Regions from separate parts of the Klebsiella sp. GFKo11 genome, predicted to be linked through region 1. Evidence: predicted binding sites of a transcription regulator. Region 1 holds the regulator's gene; each other region holds the start of a gene.
The links. Region 1 encodes LexA, which represses DNA repair genes until DNA is damaged. Its sites were predicted from a motif close to TNCTGTATGTACATACAGNA; they were not measured.
Positions count from the first base shown of each region.

Region 2: a site for LexA is predicted at 1,740-1,759, ahead of sulA (SOS-induced cell division inhibitor SulA). Genes of this name have one in related genera too.
Region 3: a site for LexA is predicted at 6,388-6,407, ahead of dinG (ATP-dependent DNA helicase DinG). Genes of this name have one in related genera too.

Region 1 is NZ_CM151369.1:5,917,829-5,928,328, forward strand. It holds gene dnaB (replicative DNA helicase) at 1-112, opposite strand, end outside; gene AC07P6_RS28385 (quinone oxidoreductase) at 174-1,157, shown strand; gene pspG (envelope stress response protein PspG) at 1,335-1,577, opposite strand; gene dusA (tRNA dihydrouridine(20/20a) synthase DusA) at 1,719-2,717, opposite strand; gene AC07P6_RS28400 (cupin domain-containing protein) at 2,822-3,310, opposite strand; gene zur (zinc uptake transcriptional repressor Zur) at 3,424-3,939, shown strand; gene AC07P6_RS28410 (CsbD family protein) at 4,032-4,241, opposite strand; gene dinF (MATE family efflux transporter DinF) at 4,378-5,694, opposite strand; gene lexA (transcriptional repressor LexA) at 5,766-6,374, opposite strand; gene AC07P6_RS28425 (diacylglycerol kinase) at 6,497-6,865, opposite strand; gene plsB (glycerol-3-phosphate 1-O-acyltransferase PlsB) at 6,995-9,418, shown strand; gene ubiA (4-hydroxybenzoate octaprenyltransferase) at 9,528-10,397, opposite strand; gene ubiC (chorismate lyase) at 10,410-10,500, opposite strand, start outside.
Region 2 is NZ_CM151369.1:4,085,631-4,096,130, forward strand. It holds gene yccS (YccS family putative transporter) at 1-696, shown strand, start outside; gene AC07P6_RS19945 (TfoX/Sxy family DNA transformation protein) at 684-1,307, opposite strand; gene sulA (SOS-induced cell division inhibitor SulA) at 1,780-2,289, shown strand; gene ompA (porin OmpA) at 2,643-3,713, shown strand; gene matP (macrodomain Ter protein MatP) at 3,828-4,280, opposite strand; gene AC07P6_RS19965 (AAA family ATPase) at 4,466-6,223, shown strand; gene fabA (bifunctional 3-hydroxydecanoyl-ACP dehydratase/trans-2-decenoyl-ACP isomerase) at 6,293-6,811, shown strand; gene rmf (ribosome modulation factor) at 6,877-7,044, opposite strand; gene pqiC (membrane integrity-associated transporter subunit PqiC) at 7,302-7,865, opposite strand; gene pqiB (intermembrane transport protein PqiB) at 7,865-9,502, opposite strand; gene pqiA (membrane integrity-associated transporter subunit PqiA) at 9,492-10,500, opposite strand, start outside.
Region 3 is NZ_CM151369.1:4,299,912-4,310,411, forward strand. It holds gene AC07P6_RS20850 (NCS2 family permease) at 1-1,229, opposite strand, end outside; gene adeD (adenine deaminase) at 1,424-3,190, shown strand; gene ybiB (DNA-binding protein YbiB) at 3,219-4,187, opposite strand; gene dinG (ATP-dependent DNA helicase DinG) at 4,230-6,374, opposite strand; gene AC07P6_RS20870 (small membrane protein) at 6,862-6,972, shown strand; gene rhlE (ATP-dependent RNA helicase RhlE) at 7,076-8,446, opposite strand; gene cecR (transcriptional regulator CecR) at 8,704-9,381, shown strand; gene hlyD (secretion protein HlyD) at 9,378-10,370, shown strand; gene AC07P6_RS20890 (ATP-binding cassette domain-containing protein) at 10,367-10,500, shown strand, end outside.

The DNA.
Region 1 (10,500 bases):
ACACCGACTGCTCCGCTTCAATCGAGTGCGGCGGGACTTTCAGCCCGGCAACCTGATAATCGCGGTCACGGGGTTCAGTCTGTGGTTTGTTGAAGGGTTTATTTCCTGCCATAGTGAATGGAGTTACCGAGATAGTGAATGGGTCGAAAGATTACCACATTTATGGAGGAAGCATGGCAACACGTATTGAATTTCACAAGCACGGAGGGCCTGAAGTTCTGCAAGCGGCGGAGTTCACACCGAAGGATCCGGCGGAGCACGAAATTCAGGTAGAAAACAAAGCCATCGGTATCAACTACATTGATACTTACATCCGCAGCGGCCTTTATCCGCCCCCCTCTCTACCGAGCGGACTGGGCACCGAAGCCGCAGGCGTAGTGAGTAAAGTCGGCAGCGGCGTGAAGCATATTAAAGCGGGCGATCGGGTGGTTTATGCGCAATCCCCCCTGGGGGCCTACAGTTCGGTGCATAACGTACCTGCCGATAAAGCCGCCATTTTACCTGACGCTATCTCTTTCGAGCAGGCGGCAGCCTCATTCCTGAAAGGGTTGACGGTCTATTATCTGCTGCGCAAAACCCACGAAATTAAGGCGGGTGAACCGTTCCTGTTTCACGCGGCGGCCGGTGGCGTAGGATTGATTGCCTGTCAGTGGGCAAAAGCGCTGGGCGCTAAACTGATCGGCACCGTCGGCAGCGCGCAAAAAGCTGAGCGCGCTAAACAGGCCGGAGCCTGGGAGATCATTAACTATCGTGACGAGAATATCGTCGAGCGCTTAAAAGAGATAACCGGCGGTAAGAAAGTTAACGTGGTCTATGACTCGGTAGGCAAGGATACCTGGGAAGCGTCACTCGACTGCCTACAGCGCCGGGGACTGATGGTCAGCTTCGGCAACTCGTCCGGCCCGGTGACCGGCGTGAACCTTGGGATCCTCAACCAGAAGGGTTCGCTATATGTGACCCGCCCTTCGCTGCAAGGCTATATCACCACTCGCGAAGAGCTGACGGAAGCCAGCAATGAGCTGTTCTCGCTGATCGCCAGCGGCGTGATAAAAGTGGATGTGGCGGAGAGCCAAAAATATGCATTAACCGATGCCAGACGCGCGCATGAGGTGCTGGAAAGTCGGGCAACGCAGGGTTCGAGTTTGCTATTGCCGTAATGGCCGGAGCACAAAAGTTTAGGGCTTCCACATGGGAAGCCCTTACTTTTTTTGTTCGGCTGTATGTAGGGTACAGCTCGATGAATTCGTTAACGCGCTAATAGTGACAGATTTAATAAGCAAAGCCTACGCTGCTTTATGCAAAAATCTTCAGGTTGTGACATACCGCTCAATACCTTAGTAACGCCAACGGTTATTACGGCGATAACGACTTTCAGTTGGCGATTTTATCGCCCGAATCACCCAGACGACGACAACGGCCAGCAGCAACCATGGCAACAGTTTAATCATTAATGCAAACAGGCCGCCGACAAACATCAGCGCGGTTGCGACGACTATTGCGGCGATAATTCCCAGCAGCGATACGCCGGTAACCAACAGCATGACAAAAAAGCCAATAACAAATAAGAGTTCCAGCATCGTCTTCTCCCCAAAGAATTTCTGTATGTCTTCCCGGATATTACAAAAAACGTGCCAAATTTAACCTATTGAATTTAAAGAAAAACACCCTGCGTAATTAACGCAAAGCGTGGTGAATTTGACCAGGTTTTAGTGAAAAAATTAACGCTTGTCGGCAACCAGCTGCAACGCCTGCTCCAGCACATTAATATCGGCACCGGCTTTATGCGCATTCTCACTCAGATAGCGACGCCATTGACGTGCGCCCGGGATCCCCTGAAATAGTCCCAGCATATGACGCGTCACATGGCCCAGGTAAGTGCCGCTACTCAGTTCACGTTCGATATAAGGATACATCGCGCGAACCACGGCAACCGGATCGGGATCGATGCCTTCAATGCCGAAAATTTCCCGGTCAACCGAAGCCAGAATACCCGGATTCTGGTAAGCCTCACGCCCCACCATCACCCCATCCATATGCTCAAGGTGCAGCTTTGCCTCTTCCAGCGACTTGATGCCGCCATTGATGGACATGGTCAGGTGCGGGAAATCGCGCTTGAGCTGGTAAACGCGCGGGTAGTCCAGCGGCGGGATCTCACGATTCTCTTTCGGGCTCAGGCCGGAAAGCCAGGCTTTACGCGCATGGATGATAAACATCTCGCACTCGCCGCGACCGGACACGGTTTCAATGAAATCACACAGAAATTCGTAGCTATCCTGGTCGTCAATGCCAATACGGGTTTTAACCGTCACCGGGATAGACACCACGTCGCGCATCGCCTTGACGCAATCCGCCACCAGTTGCGCGTTACCCATCAGGCAGGCACCAAACATGCCGTTTTGCACGCGATCGGAAGGGCAGCCGACGTTGAGGTTTATTTCATCGTATCCGCGCGCTTGAGCCAGCTTCGCGCAGTGCGCCAGCGCTGCCGGATCGCTGCCGCCCAGTTGCAAAGCAACCGGATGTTCTTCTTCGCTATAGGCCAGATAGTCGCCTTTACCGTGGATAATCGCGCCGGTGGTCACCATTTCGGTGTACAGCAGCGTATGGCGCGACAGTTGACGCAGGAAGTAACGGCAGTGTCTGTCGGTCCAGTCGAGCATCGGCGCGATGGAAAAACGGTGAGCAGCAAAAGCAGTAGGCGTTGATTCTGACATCATGGCGAATAAATAAGCATCCGGGTAAAAAGGGGCGCTACTATAGCATAAAGATAAACCACTGGCGCATCGCGCCAGCGTTCACTTCCTCTATCCGGTAAGAAGCGCTATTTTCTCCGCGGCTTACCGTCGTGCGGGCCAAAAAACTGCGGTGGATGATCGACCCAGCGATCCTGGCGCGTGGCGGCATAACCGGGGTTAAGCGGATAGTAAATGCGATTAAATTTTTTGTTCGCCTCCCCCACCACTAACAGGCGAACTTCCTGTTCGGTGTTGTTAAGGAAAGTGTGGCAAACGCCGGTTCCGGCAGGAAAACCGACGCTATCCCCCGGCTCCAGCCTCCAGAGATAGCCGTTGATCCACACTTCAGGATAACCATCCAGCACGTAGATAAATTCTTCTTCATCGCTTTCCGCATGCGGATAAGAGGTACGACGCCCGGGCAGCAAGCGCTCGTGATGAATCCCTAAGCGGTTCAGGCGCAGGCCGCGCGCCAACGGTGCGCCAATAGAGAAAAGCTCCGTACTGTCGGGATAGGTGGAATCGTCCGCACCTTCCAGTTCGCGCCAATGTCGAATGCAATCAGGTCGTTTCATCGTTTTTTCCCGAAAATGAGATGCATCATGTATAGCACACCTGGTGGGTCTCGGTGTTTTACTGGGATCGTGATAAAGTAACAGCTTCGAATTCACGCAACCAGAGAACGCTCATGGATAAGACCACTTCGCAACAAATGTTAGCGCATGCTGAAAAGCTCTGCGCGCAGCGTGGCGTGCGCCTGACCCCGCAGCGCCTTGAAGTGTTGCGTCTAATGAGCCTGCAAAAAGGGGCTATTAGCGCCTATGACCTGCTCGATCTGCTGCGCGAAAAAGAACCTCAGGCTAAACCGCCGACGGTTTATCGGGCGCTGGAGTTTCTGCTGGAGCAAGGGTTCGTGCATAAGGTGGAGTCCACCAATAGCTACGTACTGTGCCACCTTTTCGATCAGCCAACCCACAGCTCGGCGATGTTTATCTGCGACCGCTGCGGCAGCGTCAAAGAAGAGTGCGCGGAAGGTGTAGAAGATATTATGCATACGCTGGCGGCAAGAATGGGTTTTGCCCTGCGTCACAATGTGATTGAAGCTCACGGCCTGTGCGCCGCCTGTGTGGAGGTGGAAGCGTGCAGTACGCCAGGGCACTGCCATCATGACCACACCATCCAGATCAAAAAGAAAGCCCGCTGAGGCGTTAGCCGCAGCGGGAATCAAGGGTATAGGTACCTCCATGTACCATTCGGGCAGGCAATAACCACGGGTTAAAACACGAACGTTAGTCGCTACCAGCGATAATCGTTTTTAGTTTCCCAATCCTTCACTTCTTTCTCGGCCTGGTCTTTGGCGTATCCATAGCGTTCCTGAATTCTGCCAACCAGCTGGTCGCGCTTACCCTCGATGACGGTCATATCATCGTCGGTAAGTTTGCCCCATTGTTCTTTCGCTTTACCTTTCAACTGTTTCCAGTTACCGCCGATTTCATCTTTATTCATCATGTCATCCTCATCGTTCGGTGATCGTTCGGTGAATGAACAGCCCGCTGTGTGCCGGACATGACTTAACTATAGATGAGTATTCTGAGTAAGATTTATTATTCGGAATCTTTAACCACCATCTGAACAATGCACGCTATGAAAACCAGGTGCCGCGCTGCCAGTGACGCCGCCAGACAATCGCCAGTGAAGCCCCGCGCAGGGCAAGAAACACCGCCAGCGCCAACCATAGACCATGATTACCAAGAACCGGCACCGTCAGCAGCGTCAGGGCGAATCCCGCCGCCGCTACCGCCATGCTGTTACGCATCTCGGCACCGCGCGTTGCGCCGATAAACATACCATCCAACAAGTAGCACCAGACGCCAATGACCGGCAGTATTGTCTGCCAGATGAGATAGCGGTCGGCAAGCTGCTGCAGAGAAGGGAGCGACGTTAACAAGGCGATAATCTGCTCGCCAGCAAGGCTGTAAATCAGCGCAAACGCCAGCGCTACCATGCCTGACTGACGGCAGGCCGCACGCCAGACCTCAAGCAATTGGCTGCCGTCGCGGGCACCGTAAGCCTGCCCGGAGTGCGCCTCCACGGCGTAGGCGAAACCATCCAGCGCGTAGGCGGTAAAGGTCAGCATCGTCATCAACACCGCATTGACCGCTACAACATCAGCGCCGAGCCGGGCACCGTATACCGTCATCGCCCCAAAGCATAGCTGTAGCAGCAGCGAGCGCAGCATAATGTCGCGGTTCAGCGCAAGGAGACGACGCACATCGCCGCGCCAGGCGTTTTTCAGCATCGATAGCGAAACGCCCCGTAGTACCAGCACGCGCTTCGCCATAACGAGTCCGATGAAAAAGGTGGCGTATTCAGCTGTTACGGTCGCCAGAGCTGCGCCCTGCACGTTCAAATGCAGGCCCATCACCAGCCATAAATCAAGCACGATGTTGAGTACATTGCCGACAACCAGCAGGATCACCGGTGCACGGGCATACTGCACGCCCAACAGCCAGCCCAGCAGCACTAGATTCGCCAGAGATGCCGGAGCGCTCAGCCAACGAATCTCAAGGAAACGGCGGGCCTGTTCAAGCACCGCATCACTGCCGCCGACGATATGCAGCGCCAGATTAATTAACGGCATTCTGAATAGGACGATGGCTATCCCGGCAGCCAGTGCCAGCCCTAGCGGCTGCACCAGCGCACGCGCCAGCCGTTGCGGATCTTTCGCGCCGAATGCCTGAGCCGTCAGGCCGGTGGTGCTCATGCGCAAAAACAGGAGCAGCATGAAGAGAAAGCTGGTCGCCATCGCGCCAACCGCAACGCCGCCCAGATAAACCGGACTATCAAGATGACCAATAACGGCGGTATCCACCAGCCCCAGCAAAGGAACGGTGATATTGGAGAAAATCATGGGCGGCGCTAAGCGCCACAGGGCTTTATCGGCGGCGTTAAAAAGCATGGGGAAGAGCCCAAATGAAGAAGGAAAACAGCGCAGCACCATGCATCAGATGATGCTGCGAGATGAAGAGGTTACTGCCAGTTGCCGTTGCGGATAACGCCGACAGCCAGACCTTCAATAGTGAAACTTTGCTGGCGTAAATCCACCACGATCGGGGAAAATTCGCTGTTTTCAGGCAGCAGTTCGACGACGTTACCCTGTTTTTTCAGACGCTTCACGGTGACTTCATCGTCAATGCGGGCCACAACAACCTGGCCATTGCGCACATCCTGAGTTTTATGTACCGCGAGCAGGTCGCCATCCAGGATACCGATATCTTTCATCGACATTCCGCTTACGCGCAGCAGAAAATCGGCATTCGGCTTAAACATTGCCGGATCGACCTGGTAGTGGCCTTCGATGTGCTGCTGTGCGAGCAGTGGTTCACCTGCTGCGACGCGGCCGACAAGCGGCAGGCCGTTTTCTTCTTCCGTCAGCAGACGGATACCGCGGGAGGCACCGGAAACGATCTCGATTGCGCCTTTACGCGCCAGCGCTTTCAGGTGTTCTTCCGCCGCGTTTGGGGAACGAAACCCCAAGCGCTGAGCAATCTCCGCACGCGTCGGCGGCATGCCCGTCTGGCTGATATGATCCCGAATGAGATCAAACACCTCTCGCTGCCTGGTCGTTAACGCTTTCATTCCGCCCCCTGGGTGTATATACAGTTATGCTGTGAGTATATACAGCTAACGGTGATTTTGGAACCATATTTCACACAAAAATCAGGAGTTTCTTTCCGTTTTGCGAGCCGCTATGGCAAGACTTAGCGGTAGTTTGCCCACAACAGCGTTCCCCATGTGATCAACGCGATAATAATCGCCAACAGGACCGCCGCAGAACCCATATCTTTCGCGCGGCCAGACAACTCATGATGTTCAGGGCCAATACGGTCAACAACCGCTTCGATCGCGCTGTTGATAATTTCAACTATCATCACTATCAGGACCGAGCCAATCAGCAAAACGCGCGTGATGGCATCGACATCCAGCCAGCAGGCTATCGCCACGGCAATAATGGCAGCGATGCCTTCCTGACGAAATGCGGCCTCATTGATCCACGCCGCACGGAATCCTTTCCAGGAATACCCCGCTGCTTTAACGATTCGAGTTAACCCAGTGGTATTATTGGCCATCAAACAAACCTTTTTATGTAAATGACGTCAATGAGTGTACGCGTTTGCCGCGTTACAACGGAAATTTTGCGCACTTTCTGTTATTCTTGCGGCGCATTTGCATGATTAACCAGAGGCTTCACATCGTCTATGTCTGGCTGGCAACGAATTTACTATAAATTACTGAATTTACCATTAAGGGCACTGGTAAAAAGCAAGTCAATTCCGGCACAACCTGCTCAGGAATTGGGCCTGGATACCTCACGTCCCATCATGTACGTCCTGCCCTACAATTCGAAGGCGGACCTGCTGACGCTTCGCGCTCAATGTCTGGAACATGAGTTACCGGACCCGCTTGAGCCGCTGGAGATCGATGGTACCCTGCTTCCCCGCTACGTGTTTATTCACGGCGGCCCGCGTGTTTTCACCTACTACACGCCAAAAGAAGAATCCATCAAGCTGTTCCATGATTACCTGGATCTGCACCGTAACCATCCCGATCTTGACGTGCAGATGGTGCCGGTTTCGGTGATGTTTGGTCGTGCTCCAGGGCGTGAAAAAGGCGAAGTAAACCCGCCGCTGCGTATGCTAAACGGCATTCAAAAATTCTTCGCCGTTCTGTGGTTGGGTCGCGACAGCTTTGTGCGTTTCTCGCCTTCGGTCTCTCTGCGCAAAATGGCAGACGAGCACGGTACCGATAAAATTATCGCCCAAAAGCTGGCCCGCGTGGCGCGTATGCACTTCGCCCGTCAGCGTCTGGCGGCGGTCGGCCCGCGCCTACCTGCGCGCCAGGATCTGTTCAACAAGCTGCTGGCGTCAAAAGCCATTGCTCGCGCGGTAGAAGACGAAGCGCGTAGCAAGAAAATCTCCCACGAGAAGGCCCAGCAAAACGCCATCGCCTTGATGGAAGAGATCGCCGCAAACTTCTCTTATGAAATGATTCGTCTGACCGACCGCGTACTGGGTTTCACCTGGAACCGGCTGTATCAGGGCATTAACGTCCATAACGCCGAGCGCGTACGCCAGCTGGCGCATGAAGGCCACGAGATAGTCTATGTTCCATGCCACCGCAGCCATATGGACTATCTGCTGCTCTCTTACGTCATCTATCACCAAGGTTTGGTGCCGCCGCATATCGCCGCCGGTATCAACCTGAACTTCTGGCCTGCCGGGCCGATTTTCCGTCGTGGCGGCGCGTTCTTTATTCGCCGCACCTTCAAAGGGAATAAGCTCTATTCGACGGTGTTCCGCGAATATCTGGGCGAGCTGTTCAGCCGCGGTTACTCCGTGGAGTACTTCGTTGAGGGCGGTCGTTCACGTACCGGACGCCTGCTGGACCCGAAAACCGGCACCCTGTCGATGACGATCCAGGCGATGCTGCGCGGCGGTACCCGCCCTATCACCCTGGTGCCGATTTATATTGGCTACGAACACGTGATGGAAGTCGGTACCTACGCCAAAGAGCTACGCGGGGCGACGAAAGAGAAAGAGAGCCTGCCGCAGATGTTGAAAGGCCTCAGCAAGCTGCGCAACCTCGGCCAGGGCTACGTCAACTTCGGCGAACCGCTGCCGTTGATGACCTATCTCAATCAGCATGTCCCTGACTGGCGCGAGGCTATCGATCCTATCGAAGCGGTCCGTCCGTCATGGTTGACGCCAACGGTGAACAATATCGCCTCCGATCTGATGGTTCGTATCAATAACGCCGGCGCGGCAAACGCCATGAACCTGTGCTGTACCGCGCTGCTGGCCTCACGTCAGCGTTCTCTGACCCGCGAACAGCTCACCGAACAGCTGGAGTGCTATCTCGCTCTGCTGCGCAACGTGCCTTATTCGCCGGATGCCACAACACCTGAGGCCTCCGCCAGCGAGCTTATCGACCACGCGCTACAGATGAACAAGTTCGAAGTCGAGAAAGACACCATTGGCGATATCATCATTCTGCCGCGCGAGCAGGCAGTGTTGATGACCTATTACCGCAACAACATCGCACACATGCTGGTGATGCCGTCGCTGTTAGCCGCCATTGTGACCCAGCATCGTCGCATTACCCGCGCCGAAATATTGCGTCATGTCGAGATGTTCTATCCATTCCTGAAGGCTGAGCTGTTCCTGCGTTGGGAGAAAGCCGAGCTGGGGGGCGTCGTCGATGCGCTGATTGCTGAGATGCAGCGTCAGGGGCTGATCGCCCTGAACGAAGACGAAGTGAGCGTCAATCCGTCTCACGCCCGCTCTCTGCAACTGCTGGCCGCAGGCGCGCGTGAAACGCTGCAGCGTTATGCCATCACCTTCTGGCTGCTGAGTGCCAACCCGTCCATGAACCGCAGTTCGCTGGAGAAAGAGAGCCGCACCGTGGCTCAGCGTCTGTCCGTGCTGCACGGTATCAACGCGCCGGAGTTCTTCGATAAGGCGGTGTTTAGTACTTTGGTGCTGACTCTGCGTGATAGAGGCTATATCAGCGATACCGGGGATGCCGAGCCGGAAGAGACGTTGAAGATCTACCGCATGCTGGCAGACCTGATTACTTCTGATGTGCGTCTAACGATTGAAAGCGTTACTCAGGATGAAGCGTAACGTTTGAAGAGCGATCCCGGCTTGCGCTACGCTTAGCCGGGATCGCAGAATAATGCGGTTTTGTAGCCCGGCTAAGGCGCTTACGCCGCAAGACGGGTAAACCACAAAACTACTGCATATACCCCATCGCCAGGCCAAGAAACAGCACCAGCCCCACGTAGTTATTGTTTAAAAACGCCTTAAAGCAGTCATCGCGTTCACGTTTAAATATCAGCTTCTGCTGCCAGACAAACAGCGCTGCGGCGATAAACAATGACCAGTAATACTCCCAGCCCAGACCGCTCAGCCAGCCCACTGCCGCCATCAGCGCCAGTACCGCCACCTGTAAAATCCCAATAATTAAACGGTCGTTGTCGCCAAACAGAATCGCCGTCGACTTAATGCCAATCTTCACGTCATCATCGCGGTCGACCATTGCATACTGGGTATCGTAGGCCACCGCCCACAGAATATTGGCGAGAAACATCAGCCAGCAGCTCAGCGGCAGAGATTCGCTGACCGCAGAAAAAGCCATCGGAATCGACCAGCCGAACGCCGCGCCCAGCACCACTTGTGGCAGGTGGGTGTAGCGTTTCATAAACGGATAGACCCAGGCCAGCGCCAGCGCGGCAACCGACAGCAAAATGGTCATGGTGTTTAAGGTCAACACCAGTAGAAATGAGAACAGCACCAGCACAACAAACAGCGTTCGCGCCTCTTTTTCGGTGACGTCGCCGCTTGGCAGCGGGCGGCGGGCGGTGCGCTTAACGTGGCCGTCAAACTTACGATCTGCATAGTCATTCACTACGCAGCCGGCAGCGCGCATCAGCCAGACGCCCGCGACAAAAACGGCGAGGATCCACAGCGGGGGTATCCCCGGCGTTGCTACCCACAGCGCCCACAGCGTCGGCCACAGCAGCAGCAGCGCGCCGATCGGTTTGTCAGTCCGCATCAGGCGGTGAAACGCCAACAGCTTATTCTGCGTCAGACTCCACTCCATTTTCTCTTCCTCTTAATACAACGGCGATGCAGGCAGAAACAATTCTGTCAGCAGCAGCGGTTTGCCACTCAGCCGGAGGCGGGAACGACGCCCCCAAAGCTCT
Region 2 (10,500 bases), 1.8 Mb from region 1:
AACGTACAATACGCCCACGCAACGATGTTTATTACCCTGCTGGTCCTGTTATGCTTTAACCTGCTGGGTGAAGGCTTTGAAGTCGCCTTACCACGTATATTTGACACGTTGATCGGTTGTGCGATCGCCTGGGCAGCCGTAAGTTTTATTTGGCCCGACTGGAAATTTCGCAATTTACCGCGAGTCCTCGAACAGGCAATCAACGCCAACTGCCGATATCTGGATGCCATTCTTGAGCAATATCATCAGGGACGTGACAACCGCCTGGCTTATCGTATCGCACGGCGTGCGGCGCATAACCGAGACGGTGAACTGGCATCAGTAGTCTCAAATTTGTCCACTGAACCCAGAGCTGACTCAGCGATGCGAGAAACCGCATTCCGCTTACTGTGTCTGAACCATACTTTTACCAGCTATATTTCAGCGTTGGGTGCCCATCGGGAAAAACTGACAACACCGGATATTCTGGCGCTGCTGGACGATGCCGTTTGCTATGTTGATGATGCGCTGCACCATACACCCGCTGATGAACTGCGGGTACAGCAAGCTTTGGCAAGCTTGCAGACCCGGATCCAGCACCTTGATCCTCGAGCTGACAGCAAAGAGCCTTTGGTGCTCCAGCAAATTGGATTACTGCTGGCGCTGCTGCCAGAAATATGTCGGCTACAGCGACAGGTCGAGGTTCAACCTGAGTAAGTCTCTATCTCTCGTTGCTGTTCTACCGCCCACTCTTCGAGATCCTGACGCAGTTGCATCGGGAGTGTGGCGGCATGCACGCCATTGATTGCCCCAGCTAACGAATAAAGCACATTGACCGTTAGCGCTTTATTCAATCTTAATAGCCTCAGCCAGGCTTTTTTCGCTCCAATTTCGCGCAACGTTTTTTCATCAGGAATGCCTGAATTAATCAACTGCAGCTCCATATGGAAACTAATATTTGGCAAATTTTTTAATCTCCCTGAGCTTTTCTGCTTTTGCTTTTCATTACGTGCGGTCTGAAATGAAAAAACTGATAGCTGGAAAAGCATATTGCTGTCACGCCAAAGCGCTTCATCTATATGATAATATTTCAGTGCAGCTGGTCGACCATTCTTTCGAATTATCAAAAGAGGGGTTTTATGTTCAACGCGATACTCCGCACTCTGCTCACAAACCCTAAGATAAATTTCCCCCTCAGCAACCATAGCAAAAACGGTATTATCTATCGCCAGACTATAGCCGCCAAATAAAGGCCGACAACTTATTTTTCCTAATGATGACAAGCACTTCCGGAACTGTTGAATCCGTAGACCTGGAAATTTCTTCATGATTATTCCTTTGTTAATCATGTAAATAAAAAATAGTTTCGTTAACGGATCCGCTAATTAAGAAAATAAGTGACTTCTCTTGATGCGGCAAGATGAATTATGTCTTCATTTTAACCAACTTATGTTTTTGCGAGCCGCTTTCAAAAAAATATCGCTCAATGAAGTCAAAATGCCGAAAGGTAAAGTATTTGATAAATATTAATAACAAAAGAAACCAGAATACTTAGCATCGGTAGTACATCCAAAACGGATAACACTCTTACAGGGGAGAAAAATTCACTCAAGTTAAAATGTTTTCAACCATGAATTCACATCATATGCATACCGACATCAAGTCATACTCGCCAATCTGCCGATCTGAAGGGGAAAAATGAAGTACAGATTTCAGTCAACAGAAGAGAAAATGTGGTTGATCTTTTTACCTGTCGCATATACTGTACATACATACAGTAACCCACAGGCGGGATAGACTATGTTTACTTCAGCTCACGCAAATCGTTCACCACTGACTTCTACTTCAGTACGCCGTCACGCTCATGACGCAGTCGAACACCCAACCAATGGGCTGATCAGTGAAATTGTCTATCGCGAAGATCAACCCATGATGACGCAACTATTATTGCTTCCTCTATTACAGCAACTTGGTCAGCAATCGCGCTGGCAGCTGTGGCTAACGCCTCAGCAGAAACTGAGCCGCGAATGGGTACAGTCCTCCGGTTTACCGTTATCAAAGGTGATGCAGATCAGCCAAATGTCGCCCAACAATACGCTGGAATCCATGATCCGCGCACTGCGTACCGGTAATTATAGTGTTGTGATTGGCTGGTTGTCAGATGAACTCACAGTTGAAGAACATGAACGACTGGTTGTCGCTGCGCAAGAGGGTCATGCAATGGGGTTCATCATGCGTCCAGTGAGTAATACTGGTCAGCCAGGCAGACAACTTTCTGGGCTAAAAATTCACTCAAACGTGTATCATTAAATGAATTTAGGATTAATCCTGGAATTTTTTTTGCCCTGGTGGATGGCTTAATTTTTTAATGCCCGTTTTTGTTAAAATGCCTGTCTGATGCGGTCTCGCGACTTTTTTTGCCATATGAAATTCAACCCTACGTTGTTAAACATTGGGTACACAACCCTTTTTTTTCATATGCCTGACGGAGTTCACACTTGTAAGTTTCTAACTAAGTTGTAGACTTTACATCGCCAGGGGTGATCGGCTTTCGCTGCATGTATCAGCATAGTTAACAACAAGTCACGCCCCGGGTGAAGGATTTAACCGTGAGGTCTTTTGTACCTTCATGGCGAATTTTGGATGATAATGAGGCGCAAAAAATGAAAAAGACAGCTATCGCGATTGCAGTGGCACTGGCTGGCTTCGCTACCGTAGCGCAGGCCGCTCCGAAAGATAACACCTGGTATGCAGGTGCTAAACTGGGCTGGTCCCAGTATCACGACACCGGTTTCTACGGTAACGGTTTCAAAGGCAACAACGGTCCGGTTCGTAACGATCAACTGGGTGCTGGCGCGTTTGGTGGCTACCAGGTTAACCCGTACCTCGGCTTCGAAATGGGTTACGACTGGCTGGGCCGTATGGCTTACAAAGGCAGCGTTGATAACGGTGCTTTCAAAGCTCAGGGCGTTCAGCTGACTGCTAAACTGGGTTATCCGATCACTGACGATCTGGATATCTATACCCGTCTGGGTGGTATGGTTTGGCGTGCAGACGCTAAAGGCAACTACGCTTCTAACGGCGTTTCTCGCAGCGAACACGACACTGGCGTTTCCCCAGTATTCGCGGGCGGCTTAGAGTGGGCTGTTACTCGTGACATCGCAACCCGTCTGGAATACCAGTGGGTTAACAACATCGGCGACGCAGGCACCGTTGGTACCCGTCCTGATAACGGCATGCTGAGCTTAGGTGTTTCCTACCGCTTCGGTCAGGAAGATGTTGCTCCGGTTGTAGCTCCGGCCCCGGCCCCGGCTCCTGAAGTGACTACCAAGCACTTCACCCTGAAGTCTGACGTTCTGTTCAACTTCAACAAATCTACCCTGAAACCGGAAGGCCAGCAGGCTCTGGATCAGCTGTACACCCAGCTGAGCAACATGGATCCGAAAGACGGTTCCGCGGTTGTTCTGGGCTACACTGACCGTATCGGTTCTGATGCCTACAACCAGCAGCTGTCTGAGAAACGTGCTCAGTCCGTTGTTGATTACCTGGTGTCTAAAGGTATCCCGTCTAGCAAAATCTCCGCTCGTGGTATGGGTGAATCCAACCCGGTTACTGGCAACACCTGTGACAACGTGAAAGCTCGTGCAGCTCTGATCGACTGCCTGGGTCCAGATCGTCGCGTAGAGATCGAAGTTAAAGGCTACAAAGACGTAGTAACTCAGCCACAGGCTTAAGTTATCGCGTTAATAAAAAACCCCGCTGATGCGGGGTTTTTTTTGTATTAAATTCATGTTTAAAGCAACAAACCAGCGGAATACCAACACTCACTTTAGTTCTTAATTTAATGGCTACTCTTTACCCAGCAACACTTGCAAGTCATGCTTCAAACTGGACATTTTACTAGCATATTTTTCTTTATGTTCAGCATCCTCAATCAGCTGTACGATCGTTTCCGACAGGGTCATACCCCGCCTTTGCGCCAGACCTGCCAGCCGCTGCCAGACCATGAACTCCAGATCGATAGATTTTTTACGAGTATGCTGATGCTCCGCGTTAAAATGTCGCTTGCGACGTGCGCGTATAGTCTGCTTCATACGGTTCGCTAACTCTGGATTCATATGCTGCTCAATCCAGGTATTCACCAGAACAGGTTCATTTTCGAGCGTGAGTAAGACATCGACCGCAGCTTGTGCAGCGCTGGCTTCAATGTAGCGGGTTATCGGTTCACCTTCCCGGCACTTTTTTACCAGATATGTCCATTTCCAACCGCTTTCAAGATTTTCCAGTTGTTGATATTTCATTGCGATCTCAATGTGACCGTGTAACTCTTTTCAGGATATCAGTTTTTTCTTGATCTGCTGAGAATAAATCATCTTTCGTGATGTGGGTAGATTCGTTATCACTGCGACCAACGCAATCACTCGTGTGCTCAGACGCCGCATAATGTATAATCGCGCGTTTTACATCTGACTAAAAAACAGCGACTTTGACCATTACGAAACTTACCCGAAACGACCTCGCTCCTGATACGGAAAGTTATCAGGCGCTGTTTGCACAAGCCGACTTAGCACAAGCAGAAGCATCTCTTTCTGGCGAACTGCAACCCCGCTTATTCTATGCCCTGGAGCAACTTCTGGTGACTCCAGCCATTTCGCCGTTCATGCTGGTTAAAGCACCAGAAGAGCCAGAGTATCTGCAATGGTTGGCGAACGAAACTCGTACTTTACATCAACCATCTGAACCGCTTTATGGCGTACGTTATCAGATTGATGGTGGAAACATCACCAGCATCCCGGCACAAGCCGCAGAAGATAATTTCGCGAGCATCGCGCCGGTTGAAGCCGCCGACTGGGTAGAAGCAGAGCAACTCTTTGGCTGCGTACGCCAGTTTAATGGTGAAATTAGCCTGCAACCAGGTCTGGTTCATCGTGCCAACGGTGGTGTATTGATCATCTCCCTGCGCGCATTGCTGGCTCAGCCCCTGCTGTGGATGCGGCTAAAAAATATGATTGCCCGCCAGCGTTTTGACTGGCTGTCAATCGATGAGTCCCGCCCTCTTCCGGTTAGCATCCCCTCAATGCCGCTCAACCTGAAAGTCATTCTGGTTGGCGAGCGGGAATCACTAGCAGATTTCCAGGAGATGGAACCCGAGCTTTCTGCCCAGGCTATTTACAGCGAATACGAAGACAATTTACAAATTGTCGATGCCGACATCCTGAAACAATGGTGTCAGTGGGTCTGGCAGAACGCACACCAACTCGAACTCCCTGGGTTAGCTGCCGAAACCTGGCCGCTATTGATTCAGGAAGGTGCACGTTACACTGGCGATCAGGCAACCCTACCGCTGTGTTTGCTATGGATTGCGCGCCAGCTTAAGGAGGCGGCGGCCTTCTGTGAAGGTGAAGAGATTAGCGCCGAAGAGATGCAAACCATGCTGGAACGTCGTGAGTGGCGCGAAGGCTATCTCGCGGAGCGGATTCAGGACGAAATCCTGCAAGAGCAAATCCTCATTGAGACCGAAGGCGAATGCATCGGCCAAATCAACGCGCTATCGGTTATTGAATTCCCAGGCCATCCGCGCGCATTCGGCGAACCGTCTCGCATTAGCTGCGTTGTTCACATTGGCGATGGTGAGTTTATTGACGTCGAACGCAAGGCTGAGTTGGGTGGCAATATCCACGCGAAAGGCATGATGATCATGCAGGCGTTTTTGATGGCTGAACTGGAGCTTGATCAACAACTCCCCTTCACCGCCTCGTTAACCTTTGAGCAATCCTACAGTGAAGTGGATGGCGATAGCGCCTCCATGGCTGAACTGTGCGCATTAATCAGTTCGCTGGCCAATGTTCCCATTAACCAGAGTATTGCTATCACCGGCTCTGTCGATCAGTTTGGTCGTGTACAGCCTGTTGGTGGACTCAATGAGAAAATTGAAGGTTTCTTTGCTATATGCCAGCAGCGTGGTTTAACCGGTAAACAGGGCGTCATTATTCCAGCCGCCAACGTCCGTCATCTGAGTTTGGCAAAGGAGCTACAACAAGCCGTTGCTGAGGAACAGTTCTTTATCTGGGCCATTGATGACGTCACTGAAGCATTACCCCTTCTGACCCAACTATTGTGGGATGGAGAAGGACAAACTTTACGGCAAACCATCCAGGAGCGGATTGCACAGGCGACACAGCAAGAAGGTCGCCATCGCTTTCCGTGGCCGCTGCGCTGGTTAGGCGGTTCAGGTTCTAACTGATCGGACTTGTTCAGCGTACACGTGTTAGCTATCCTGCGTCCCGAACTCAAAATAAGGCTTACTGAAAACATGGTAGATAAACGCGAATCCTATACAAAAGAAGATCTTCTTGCCTCTGGCCGTGGTGAACTGTTTGGCGCTAAAGGCCCACAGTTACCAGCGCCAAATATGCTGATGATGGACCGCGTCATCAAGATGACCGAAACCGGTGGTAACTACGATAAAGGTTATGTTGAGGCAGAACTCGATATTAACCCTGACCTGTGGTTCTTCGGTTGCCACTTCATTGGCGATCCGGTTATGCCTGGCTGCCTGGGCCTGGATGCCATGTGGCAACTGGTTGGCTTCTACCTGGGCTGGTTAGGCGGCGAGGGTAAAGGGCGTGCGTTAGGCGTAGGTGAAGTTAAACTCACCGGCCAGGTACTGCCAACGGCTAAGAAAGTGACCTACCGCATTCATTTCAAACGCGTGATAAACCGTCGTTTGATTATGGGCCTGGCGGATGGTGAAGTACTGGTTGACGATCGTCTGATCTACACCGCAACCGATCTGAAAGTGGGTTTATTCCAGGACACCTCTGCGTTCTGATAAAACAGTGACACTTTAAAAGGCGAAGCCCCCGCACAGCGGAGGCTTCATTTTTAAAGAGACAGTCAGGCAATTTGCACCCTGTCCTCCATGGCTTCTCGCCAGCCTCCTAGCCACCAGGACCTTTGATTCAAGGTCTGATAAGGACACATTTCTTTCGATCTTCCGGTAATACCGGCTTGATATCCACGTTGATGTGCCCGTTCCAGGCGATCTCGTTTTTGTCTCTTCATGCCTCGTTTCCCTCATTCTTTGATCTGGTGGAAAAGAAAACAATGGTCACTAAATACGCAACCACGGTTAACGAATACCGCGAATCAGAGACAGCGTCAATGCGCAAAATTCACGCCATTGTCATATTTGTGAGCTACATGAAAGTTCATTTGTACAAAAAATGTGAACCGGCACAAGTTAACAAGCTGATGAGACAAATAAAAAAGCCGCTGCGATTTTGTTACCCGCAGCGGCTTTTTACTTTCATTAATTTTGCTTATGGCAGGCGATTCAACTCGCTGGCAATTGCAGTCGCTTCCTGAGTCCAGGCCTGAGCAAGGGTTTTAACCATTGCGTCATAACCATCCTGCTGTTGCTTAAGCTCAATGTTAAACGGACGCTTAATCAGCTGCCCCTGATGCTTCAGCAACCACTCACCGCTAACGATCACCCGGCCATCGTAACGACCGTGAAATCCGCTGACGGACACGTTTAGCGTATCCTGCTCGCTCCCTAAAGGTTGAGAGGCCACCACCCAACCCGGCAGCTGGTTGCTAAGATTCGCCACCAGCGTGGTCCGCAGCTGCTGATCGAGCGGGCTCGCCCACAGATTGTTATTGGCGATCACATACTGGACGTCGGTGGTCTGATACACCACGCCATTACCCGCTAAATAATCAGGAATGCTGACTTGTTCAACCCACAGCAAATTTTTGCTTTGGTGAGCGGCGCTTTGTGCGCCACTCTGTACCACCGGAAGCTGGTAGTACGTTTTGCTCTCACCACCACTGCTGCACGCGGTCAGTGCGCATACTGCCGCCGCTATTAGCCATCTTTTCATTATTTCGCTCCCTTCGGCTGCGGATCTTTTTTATCCTTCGCCTCAAATACCAGCGCATTGCTCTTGTCGTTGAGCGTTTTCAGTACCGGTTGCAATTCACGAAGAACCTGATCCAGGCGCTGCATATCCGCCACCATCTTATTGTATGCCGCAGAGCCCGGCTGGAAGCCTTGCATACTACGATTCAGTTCACGCAATGTGCTCTGCATATCGCCCGGCAGCTGCTGCATGGACTGGCTTGAAGTTATCTTATTCAGGCTATCCAGCGTCGTTTGCACGTGCTGCATGGTCTTCTCGCTTTGCGCCAGCGTACTGGTTGCCTGCTCCAGCAGAGGATTAATCGGCAGATTGTTAATCTTATCCAGGGCATCCATCAGACGCTGCTGGATCTGCGCCAGGCCACCGCTCACAGTCGGTATGATCGGATAACCACCAAACTCCTGAATCTTGCCGCGCGCAGGCGCTTTCGGATAGAAGTCGAGATCGATATACAGCGCACCGGTTACCAAATTGCCCGTTTTGAGGGAACCACGCAGCCCACGATTCATCAGATCATCAATATGCTTGTGAATGTCTGGATCGCCGCCTAACTGAGTGATCAAACGTTCTGGTTCAATCCGCACTTCAACCGGGATGCGGTAATCGTCGTTTAGGTTCTGTTTCAGCCCAGGGATAAAGAACGGCACTTTACCTACGGTTCCGAGGCGAATACCGCGAAACTCCACAGGCGCACCAGGCTGCAGGCCGCGGATAGAATCTTTAAAGAACATCACGTAGTCGATATGCTGGGTAAAGACCGAATCCTGAATGCTTCGTTGATCGTCGAAAAGGTGATATTCGGTTTTATTCGCTACCGGCTCTCCTAACGGTAATCCCTCAGGAATATCAAAGCTGACGCCGCCGCCAAACAGAGTTGACAGCGATCCCATTTCAACACGCATACCCGCAGCGGTAAGATCCACCGCAATACCGCTGTCTTTCCAGAAACGCACGTTGTTGGTCACCAGACGATCGTTTGGCGCGCTGATAAACAGCTGGTAGGTGATATTGCGTTTTTGCGCATCAAAGGTGCTGGTTTCGACTGAACCGACGCGATAACCCCGAAAGAGCACCGGATCGCCAGGAGAAAGCTGACCCGCTTTACTGCTTTCCAGTAAAATGCGAATGCCTTTAGCGTCAGGGGAAGCCAAAGGGGGTGAATCCAGCAGCGGATATTGCGCAGGCACAGAGCCTTTAGAGCCAGGCTGCAATTCGATATAAGCACCGGATAATAACGTGCCTAGCCCGCTAATTCCTTCACGCCCGACCTGCGGTTTGACCACCCAAAAAACCGAATCCTTATGTAGCAATTTTTCCATGCCTGAATTCAGCCGGGCTTTAATTTCTACGTGAGTCAGGTCATCAGTCAGCGTTGCGCTTTCTATCACGCCAACATCAACGCTACGGCTTTTAATTCGGGTTTTACCCCCTTCAATACCTTCAGCATTGGTGGTGATTAACGTCACCTCCGGCCCCTGATGGCTATAGTGATAAAATAGAATCCATGCGCCGATAAGCGCCGTGACTATTGGGAAGATCCACACCGGTGACCAGTTCTTCACCTTTTGCACTTTCGCTTCTCCGCTCTTATTTTCCATGCTGCAGTCTTTCCTCATGGCTTGGATCTGGCTCACGGTCCCACAACAAACGAGGGTCAAACGTCATGGCCGAGAACATTGTCATAACAACGACCAGCGCAAACATCACCGCTCCGATCGCCGGATAGATATTCATCAATCCGCCGATGCGCACCAGAGCTGAGAGGACTGCGATGACAAAAACATCGATCATCGACCAGCGGCCGACGAATTCGACAACTTCATAAATCAGGTGCATGCGCTCAGAGTCACGCGATCCTTTGCCGCTGGCATTCCAGCACAGCCAGCCAATAGCGATCATTTTTAACGTTGGCACCATAATGCTGGCGATAAATATCACCATCGCCACCGGATATGATCCCTCGCTCCACAGCAGGATCACCCCCGCCATAATGGTGGAGGGCATTTTATCGCCCAGCAGATCGGTAATCATGATCGGCAGAATATTGGCTGGCATATAGAGGATTATCGACGTCATCAGCAGCGCCAGCGTCCATTGCAGACTGTTTTTACGTCGAGCGGTTCCTTTGGTATGACAGCGCGGGCATACGGCTTCGTCAACGGGTAAAACTGCCGTACAGCATGAGCATGAACGCAGTCCCTGGCGAAGGCCGGAAACACCGACTTTCAATGGCTGTTTAATCAACGGCATTGGCGCAATGTCGTCCCACAGCCAACGGCGGTCCACGCACTGGAATGTGCGTAGCTGCAATACGCAAAACATACACCAGGGAATAAAGCTTAAACCGATACCAATATCACCGTAGGCCATCAGCTTAACAAAGCTGACCAGGACTCCGGCGAGGAAGATTTCCGCCATTCCCCAGGTTTTGAGGTGAAACAGGATCCGTGCCAGAAATGCTTTTAGGCCGGAAGGCATGCGTACACGGTTTACCAGCAGCAGGATGGTGATAAGGCAGAAAGCCGGCACCAGCTGCACAAAGAGTAAAAAGAAGGTGCCAAGGCTGGCGTAATCCTCGGTAAAAAGGACATTAGGG
Region 3 (10,500 bases), 1.6 Mb from region 1:
AGAAAACCAAGCGCAATCCCCTCGGTGATAGAGAACGTGAAAGGCATCATTACCGCCGTAATAAAAGCCGGAACTGACTCGGTAAAATCATCCCAGTCAATACGGGCGAGGCTGGATGTCATCAACACGCCAACGAAAATTAAGGCTCCAGCCGTTGCATATCCCGGCACTATTTCAGCCAGCGGCGAAAAAAACATCACCAGCAAAAACAAAACGCCGACAACCACCGCTGTAAGACCGGTCCTGCCTCCTACCGACACACCAGCCGTACTTTCGATATAAGCGGTCACCGATGAAGTACCAATAAAAGCACCGGCCACTGAGCTCAAACTGTCAACATACAGCGCCTTATGCATATTAGGGAACTTACCATCTTTGCCAATTAAACCCGCTTTATCCGTCACGCCGATTAGCGTCCCTGAAGAATCAAATAGATTAATCAGCATGAATGAGAAAATAATACCGGCCAGATCCAGCGATAAGGCACCTCGTATATCCACTTCGCCGATCACCCCGCTGATACCAGACGGTGTGGAATAAACACCATTAAAATGAACATCGCCAAAAAATAAACCACAACATGATGTGACGACAATTGAAACCAGCACTGCAGCATGGAAATTTCGTGAAGAGAGAACGGCAATAATAAAAAAACCAACAATCCCTAATAACACGCTATGCGAACTCAAGTCGCCAATGGCAACTAACGTATCTTTATTTGCAACAATGACTCCTGAATTTTTCAGCCCCATCATTGCAATAAACAACCCTATTCCACTGGTGATACCTATGCGCAAACTTATTGGGATGTTTGCAATCATCCAGTAACGAATGCGAAAAAGCGTTAATAAAAACAACCCCACAGCGCCCCAGAATATTGCGCCCATCGCGGTCTGCCAGCTCATCCCCATCGCCCCGACAACCACAAAGGCGAAAAAGGCGTTTAGCCCCATTGCGGGTGCCAGCGCAACAGGAAGATTTGCAATAAGTCCCATGGCAATGCTACCAATACCGGCAATCAAACAGGTGGTGACAAAAACGACCTTCGCATCCATATGCGCCGCAGCTAGAATTTGTGGATTAACAAAAACGATATAAACCATCGTTAAAAACGTAGTGAGCCCAGCGATCGCCTCGGTGCGCACACAGGTATTATGCTGCTGTAGTTTAAAAAAACGGGAAAGACTGCTAGTACTCTGATGAGTGTTTTCGCTGTGTTCATTTTTCATGTTTTTCATCCGCTGATGAAGAATAACTTCATGATACATCCACTGACTTTACTCTTTTTAAATCATACCTAACTCATAATTCAGTGATAGCTATCACATCGTAAAAATCTATTTATCGATAAAATAAAAAACCACCACAGATGATAAAATGATAATTAAAGAATCAATTTGATAAATCAAAATGAGAAAATAAAATGATAAATAGAATTAACTTTAAATATCACCAGATTAGTCGTCAAAACAGACAAGAATTACTCGCCGTATCACGTGGAGAGGGTGCTGCAGATTATATTATTGATAATGTCACTGTACTTGATTTAATTAATGGCGGGAGTTTCGCAGGCCCCATAGTGATAAAAAACCAGCATATTGCCGGTATTGGCCCAGAGTATGCCGATGCTCCGGCTCACCAGCGTGTCGATGCCCGCGGAGCAACAGCAGTACCTGGCTTTGTTGATGCCCATTTGCATATTGAATCGAGCATGATGACCCCCGTTGCTTTTGAAACGGCAACTCTGCCGCGCGGCCTGACAACCATCGTTTGCGATCCCCATGAAATCGTCAATGTGATGGGGGAATCCGGCTTCGCCTGGTTTATTCGCTGCGCCGAACTGGCACAACAAAATCAGTATATTCAGGTTAGCTCCTGCGTCCCTGCCCTGAAAGGTTGCGATTTAAACGGTGCCGATTTTACCCTTGAACAAATGCTCCGCTGGCACGACCATCCTCTGGTCACCGGGCTCGCGGAGGTAATGGACTATCCCGGCGTTATCGCCGGAGAGCGCGAAATTGCGGATAAAATAGACGCGTTCCGTACTCTGACGATAGACGGTCATTGCCCGGGACTGAGCGGTAAAGCGCTTAATGCATATGTTGCTGCTGGCGTCGAAAACTGCCATGAAAGCTATTCTCAACAAGAGGGCCGTGAAAAGCTACGGGCTGGAATGGGGTTAATGATCCGCGAAGGGTCCGCTGCGCGAAATCTCGATTCGCTCGCGCCGTTAATCAATGAAATGAACAGCCCACAATGTATGCTTTGTACCGACGATCGTAATCCCTGGGAAATTGCCCATGAAGGCCATATCGACGCGCTTATCCGCCGCCTTATTAACCAACATAATGTGCCGCTGCATGTCGCTTACCGTATTGCCAGCTGGTCAGCCGCACGCCATTTCGGCCTGAAACATCTCGGACTGCTGGCACCGGGAAAACAAGCGGATATCGTCCTGCTTAGCAATCCTCAGCAAGTTGAGGTACAGCAAGTGTTTATTAAGGGAATGCCTGTCGATGAACACGCATTACTGCGCGCCGAGTCTGCAACGTTAGCAAAAACGCATCCCCCCTTAGGCAACACGGTTGCACGCCAGCCGGTATCAGCCACCGACTTTTCCTTCGATTTCACTCCCGGCAGGCGCTATCGCGTGATTGAGGCCATTCCTAACGAGCTGATCACCGGCAATGGAGAGAGCCTGTATACCGGGGAAGGATTTGATCGAGAAGATATCTGCTTTATCAGCGTCCTGGAACGTTATGGCAAGCAAACCCCGCCCGCCTGCGGTCTACTAAGCGGCTTTGGTTTGCGCGAAGGGGCGCTGGCGGCAACCGTCAGCCATGACAGCCATAACATCGTTGTTATTGGACGTAGCGCGCAAGAAATGGCCACAGCGGTAAATCAGGTTATCTCCACCGGCGGCGGATTGTGCGTCGTGCATCATAACCAGGTAGCGGCTCATTTACCGCTACCTGTCGCCGGATTAATGAGCACCGAAACGGCACAAACGCTGGCGCAGCAAATAGGTTCTCTCAAAGCTGCAGGTAAACTCTGCGGCACTCTTCCCGACGAACCTTTTATCCAGATGGCGTTTTTATCACTACCGGTTATCCCAGCGCTCAAGCTAACCAGCCAGGGGCTCTTTGATGGCAGTAAGTTCGATTTCACGTCGCTGGAAATCACTGAGTAAACAGAGCCGCCCACAATGGCGGCGATGATTACCAGTGCTCAGCCACTTTTGCCAGTCCCTGTTCCAGAGTGGCTGCTTCCCCGGCAGCCACCAGGCAGCAGGCCAGCTGGATTCTCAGCGACAGGGGTAGCGGTTCGCTCCCTGTCACACAGAGTTCAATCCAGCGCGCGGTAATCTCCGGGTCTTTTGACTCTGGTAGCGCAACAGCCTGCGCTGTCCCCATATCCTGACGCTCGTTCAGTACACGCGTTCCAGCGGCATCAATCAGGCTAATCTGCGGGCAGCGTTGTGGGTTAGCATAGACTTCGCCTTCAGTACCGTGCATCAGCAATGCCCGTCCGCCGATTTCAGTAAAGAATTTCGCCACTCGGGTGACGTATTCCGGATGAGAGACGCTCGACAGACGCAGCGCCGCATCTTCCGCGAACGGCGTCGCCAGCTTGGCCAGCGTGTGCGCACTGTTGCGCACGCCCATACGCCAGCGTATCGCTAACTGTTTCTCCAGCGCTGGACATAGCACACCTATCGGAATGTAAACCGGCTGATGGCTGTCCAATCGCGCCTGGGCCTGACCCGCGTGTCGCGTGACAGGAATCCCCATCAGTTCGAAAATCGTTTCTGTGAGCACGCGGGTTGGATCATGACTCACGCCGTGCACCACCACCGGGAAACCGAGTTTGTGCAGCAGGATGGCGATCAGCGGGGTCAGGTTTGCCTGTTTGCGCGCGCCGTTATAGCTGGGGATGACAATCGGCATAGGTTTGCCTGGCGGCGGCGTCAGGCGTAACGTCTGCTGCTGCATCGCCTCGTAGAAGCCCTTCATCTCCGCTTCGCCTTCACCCTTGATGCGCAGGGCGATAAGGATGCCGCCCAGCTCGAGCTCGGGTACTTCGCCGCTAAGCATCCGCGAATAGAGCGCGCGGGCCGTTTCGACATCCAGGTCACGGGCGTGGTTCTTCCCCCGCCCAACTTCTTTAATGATCTTGCTGTAGTCCATCGAAGGCTCCTTTGAGCTTCTCACATCGTCGACATTGCACCATTAACGCCGTTTGCGACGCGTCGGTTTTGCTTTAGTTTTTACTATAACCTCAGGGACGGCAGGCTGCTCTATCGGAAATACGGGTAATGCATTCAATAAGCGTTGGCCGTAGTTTTTGGTCAACAGTCGCTTATCGTAAATCACCACTTCCCCCCAGCAGCTATGGCTACGGATCAGGCGACCCACCTGCTGAATCAGGTTGAAGGAAGCACTCGGCAGACTTTGAACTTCGAACGGATAGCGATTGAGGCTTTTGAGCCACTCGCCTTCGGTAATCACCACCGGGCTGTCTATCGGCGGGAAGGCAATTTTGTGGATGTGAACCTGGCTCAGCAGCTCGCCTTTTAAATCGAGCCCTTCGGCAAAGGATTGCAGCCCGACCAGTACGCTTCGTTCCCCACCTTCAACGCGCTTACGGTGCAGTTCCACCAGCCGATAGCGCGGCTTATCACCCTGCACCAGAAGCAGCAAGCGCAAATCGGTCACGTGCTCAAGAAAACGCTGCATCGCTCTTCCGCTGGCAAACAGCACCAGCATGCCAAGATGCTTTTTACTCTCAACCTGCTCGCGAAAGTAAGCCGCCATCTCGGCGATATGCTGTTCTTCGTGGTCAATAAGCGGTTCGTAGTGCATCTGCGGGATGACAATTTTACCCTGTTCGACGTGGTTAAACGGCGAATCCAGCGCCACAAAGCGGTCTCCCGCCTTCTCTTTCAGTCCGCTCATCTCTTGCAGGCGAGAAAAGCTATTCAGCGAACGTAGCGTCGCCGAAGTGACAACAATATGCGGGACGCTGCGCCAGAGCAGCCTTTCCAGCTGATCGCTGACGCGGATCCCCACACAGTGGAACCAGATATGCATCTGACCGTCACGCAGGTCGCGGGTGGCCCATTTGGTCACCGGCGCGCCTGAAGACTGCGCCAACGATGCCAGACGCCACAGTTTGCTCTGACTCTCAAACATCCCCAGCGCGCGGTTCATCTGCAGCAGAACCCGGTGTAGACGCACCACATCATGACTGCCTGTTTTTTCGCCAAGATCGTTGAGGAACAGCTCCGCCAGCCCGCGCAACGTTTCCGTCAGCTTCGCCAGCCGCTGGCAGATCTCCATAACTTCCTGCGGCAGCTCGCCCATCGGAAAGCGGTGTTCCGCTTCCTGACCCGCAGGCATATACAGGTTAAGAATATTATTTAGCGAGGAGATAAGCTCAAACAGCTCCTCGCAGTGCGCGTTCAGGCGCTCAGGATTCGCCAATGGCGGTGTGGTTTTAGGCCGGAACTGTTCCATGCAGGTGGCAACCAGTTTAGTGAACAAATCCAACTGCAGGCGATACCACGGAGCGGTGATTTCAGCGCTCATTTCCAGCGCATCGCGGGCGACATCCGGCAGGTGGTGGCCTTCATCAAGCACCAGCAGTAAATTCTTCGGATCCGGCAGTACCGCCTCGCTCTCCATTGCCGCCATGACCAGCGCATGGTTTGCCACCACCACTTCGGCTTCCTGAATTTCTCGCCGGGCGACGAAAAATGGACATTCGCGATAATAGTGGCAATTGCGATTCAGGCAGCTGGCTTTATCGGTGCTCAGACGGCTCCACAGCGAATCATCTATGTTTTTATCGGTGTGATCGCGCAGGCCATCCCATTTATAACTATCAAGATCCGTTTTAAGCGTCGCGCACAGCTTCTGTTCTGCCTGGTTATTCGGTGTGAGGTCGTCATCAAGGAAGGCGAGCAGATCCTGCTGTGTCGGGTCCGTACTGGCGAGAGCGGCCAGGTTACGCGTACAAACGTAGCGCCCACGACCAAAGGCAGCGGTAAATCGCAGGTCGGGAATAATTTTACGCAGCAGCGGCAGGTCTTTGCTGTAGATCTGGTCCTGCAGCGCTACGTTGGCGGTGCTGACTACGAGCGTTTTTTGCTCTTCACGGGCAATCGCGATGCCGGGGATCAGGTATGACAAGGTTTTGCCGACGCCAGTGGGAGCCTCAATCGCCAGATGTCGTCCCTCTTCCCCGGCAAGCGTCTTCGCGACATCGGCGATCATCTGCCGCTGCGGGGGACGGGGAATAAAGTCCGGAATCTGTTCCTGGAGCGCCTTATACCAGGCGGCGATTTGCGCTTTTAGCGCTGCGGTCAAAGCCATGAGAGAACCTGAATACTGTATAAACAGCCACTATTGTGCCATTTTTGACAGGGCGGAGGTATCCCTTTTTCGGTAAACAGGAAGCCGACTCGCAGAACAGGATAAAAACCAATAACGCTCTTTTCGCCAGTGCAGTGAGTCGTTTACGATGGCTTATCCGTATCCATTTTATGAATAATTAGTAACGACGCTATTTTCAGTCTGCACTTAGCGTTTTTTTCTAATTCATACTGTAAACATCAGATATTGGTCTTCCACATTAGAAGCCCGAATGTGAAAAAATGATAAAGAATTAATCAAACGTTCTAAATACATTCCGAAAAGAGTATAAAAAGAGACAATGAAAATAATCTAACTTTTTGATTAATCTTATATTTAAGATAATCTACATTCATAAGATATTATATCTTAACCACTAATCCGTATACTAACTTTCAGAGTCTACAGGGCCTGTTAATTATTGAGGATGTTTATGGTTGCTTTTTTCATGTTAGTGGTTTCTGTGATACTCCTTGTGGTTGCTGGCTACAATTTTGTCAGCTATTGCAAAAATCGCAAGAATGGTTCACTACCGAAAGTGAAGCACGGTAAAAGATAAATTTTAATCTGATGGTTATTGATGAGTGAATTTTAAAATTGCAGGATCAGAAGCAGTACAAAGGCTGACTGCGGCAGATTAACATGCCGCAGCCAGAACAACATTATTCAGCCGACGCCGGTTTGCGCGGGCGACGACGCCGTGGAGGTTTACCGTCTGCAGTACGTGCTTTCGGCGCTTCACCATCGTTGCGGCGCGGAGCAGACTGCTGGCTACGCCCCTGGTTCTGGCCGCTGCGGCCCTGGCTTTGGCCACCACGACTCTGGCTTTGACCACCGCGGCCACCGCCACGCTGCTGCTGGCGACCGTTCTGAATCGGCTCGGCTTTGATGGAAGGATCCGGTTCATAGCCCGCGATGGCGATACGTGGGATCTCTTTTTTCAGCAAGCGTTCGATATCATGCAACAGCTTATGCTCGTCAACGCAGACCAGCGACAGCGCTTCGCCAGTTGCAGCCGCGCGACCGGTACGGCCGATGCGGTGCACATAATCTTCCGGTACGTTTGGCAGTTCGTAGTTCACTACGTGCGGCAACTCTTCGATATCCAGACCGCGAGCGGCGATGTCGGTTGCCACCAGCACGCGGATGCCACCGGATTTAAAGTCAGCCAATGCGCGAGTTCGCGCGCCCTGGCTTTTGTTACCGTGGATTGCGGCGCTGCGAATACCATCTTTATTAAGCTGCTCTGCCAGATGGTTTGCGCCGTGCTTGGTGCGGGTAAAGACCAGCACCTGCTGCCAGTTACCTTCGCCGATCATCTGCGACAGCAGCTCGCGCTTGCGTTTTTTATCAACAAAATGCACTAACTGGCTCACCTGCTCAGAGGCGGTGTTACGGCGGGCAACTTCAATTTCCAGCGGGTTATGCAGCAGTTTTTCCGCCAACGATTTAATGTCGTCAGAGAAGGTTGCAGAGAACAGCAGGTTCTGGCGTTTCGCAGGCAGTTTCGCCAGCACGCGGCGAATATCGTGAATAAAGCCCATATCCAGCATACGGTCGGCTTCATCCAGTACCAGCACTTCAACCTTATCCAGGCTGACGGCATTCTGATGTTCAAGATCCAGCAGACGTCCCGGCGTGGCCACCAGAATATCGACGCCGCTGCGCAGCTTCATCATCTGCGGGTTAATGCTTACCCCGCCGAAGACGACCAGCGAACGAATATTCAGATACTTGCTGTAATCCCGTACGTTCTCGCCAATCTGTGCTGCCAGCTCGCGCGTTGGAGTCAGGATCAAAGCGCGCACCGGGCGACGACCTTTAGCATGCGGTTCTTGTTGGATCAGATGCTGAAGCAGCGGCAACGTAAAGCCTGCCGTTTTACCGGTGCCGGTCTGGGCGCTGGCCATCAGATCGCGACCCTGTAATACCGCAGGAATAGCCTTCTGCTGGATAGGGGTTGGCTCAACATAGCCCTGTTCAGCGACCGCGCGCAGGATTTCAGGATTCAGGCCAAGGGAATCAAAAGACATAACAACTCCGAACCGCCCCGGCCCGTCACAGGCGTAGTCTTCAGGGAGATTATTGCGAAAGAGATGGCAAAAACCACAATGCCATGAAGTGGCGCAGTCTAGCAGATTTTGTGACGAACCGCATAAAATATCCCCCAGCGTTTTATCTGCAAAATAATGCTCGCTTGCGCTGCGATGAATTAAGTATTCACCATTCTGGACAGTTTCGCGAATTGGTCATACTCTTAATCAATCGATTGATTAACTTTATTAGCGCGATGACAACGACCCCCATTACCAGCAAAGGCGAGCAGGCTAAAAGCCAGCTTATCGCTGCCGCTATCGCCCAGTTCGGCGAATACGGCCAGCACGCCACAACCCGCGATATCGCCGCCCAGGCCGGACAGAATATCGCCGCTATCACCTACTATTTCGGTTCGAAGGACGATTTGTACCTCGCCTGCGCCCAGTGGATTGCCGACTTTATCGGCAATAATTTTCGCCCCCATGCGCAGGCGGCAGAGGAACTGCTGGCCCAGCCCGCTGCGGATAAAGCCGCAATGCGTACTCTGATTCTACGCGCCTGCCAGAATATGATTTTACTGCTGACCCAGGAAGACACGGTCAATTTGAGCAAATTCATCTCCCGCGAGCAGTTGTCGCCGACGCCCGCCTATCAGCTCATCCACGACCAGGTCATTGCTCCGCTACACTGCCACCTAACCCGTTTAATCGCCGCTTATACCGGCCTTAACGCAGACAGCACGCAAATGATCCTTCACACCCACGCGCTGCTGGGGGAAGTTCTCGCGTTTCGTCTTGTTCGGGAAACGGTGCTGCGTCGCGCCGGTTGGGCTGAGTTTGATCAAGAAAAAACCGAGCAAATCATTCAGGTCATCACCTGCCACGTTGATTTCGTTCTGCAAGGATTATCGCAAAGGAGTCTGGAGTCATGAAAAAACCGCTCATCGTCGTTCTACTGCTTCTCCTGATGGCTGCTGTGATCGGCGGCGGCTGGTGGTGGTATCAAAGCAGCCAGCAAAAAGCGCTCACCCTGTATGGCAACGTGGATATTCGTACCGTTAACCTGAGCTTCCGGGTGGGAGGACGGCTGGCGTCGCTAAGCGTCGATGAGGGCGATGCGATTAAAACCGGGCAAACGCTGGGCGAGCTGGATCGCGCCCCTTATGAAAATGCCCTCCAGCAGGCGCAGGCCAACGTTTCTACGGCCCAGGCGCAGTACGACCTAATGATGGCGGGCTATCGCTCGGAAGAAATTGCCCAGGCTGCCGCCGCGGTTAACCAGGCCCAGGCGGCTTACGCCTATGCGCAGAACTTCTATCAACGCCAGCTGGGGCTGCGTAAAAGCAGCGCTATCTCCGCGAATGACCTTGAAAACGCGCGCTCCTCACGCGACCAGGCACAGGCCACGCTGAAATCAGCACAGGATAAACTGCGCCAGTACCGCGCCGGTAACCGTCCGCAGGAGATAGCCCAGGCCAAAGCCAGCCTCGAACAGGCTCAGGCCGCGCTGGCGCAGGCGAAACTCGACCTGCACGATACCACGCTAACCGCGCCGTCCGACGGCACCCTGATGACCCGCGCCGTGGAGCCAGGCAGTATGCTCAGCGCAGGCGGCACGGTGATGACGCTATCATTAACCCATCCGGTTTGGGTACGCGCCTACGTCGATGAAAAAAATCTCGGCCAGGCCCAACCGGGGCGCGAAGTCTTGCTCTATACCGATAGCCGTCCGAATCAACCTTACCGTGGCAAAATCGGTTTTGTCTCCCCGACAGCCGAATTTACGCCGAAAACTGTTGAAACCCCGGACCTGCGCACCGACCTGGTTTATCGCCTGCGGATTGTGGTCACCGATGCCGACGGCGCGCTGCGTCAGGGGATGCCGGTGACCGTCGCTTTCAGCAACGGAAACAGCCAATGAGCGAAGACGTTATCACGCTGCGCGGTCTCACCCGGCGTTTCGCCGGCATGGACCGCCCGGCCGTCGCGCCGCTGGACTGCACCATTCACTCCGGCTATGTGACCGGGCTGGTTGGCCCCGATGGCGCGGG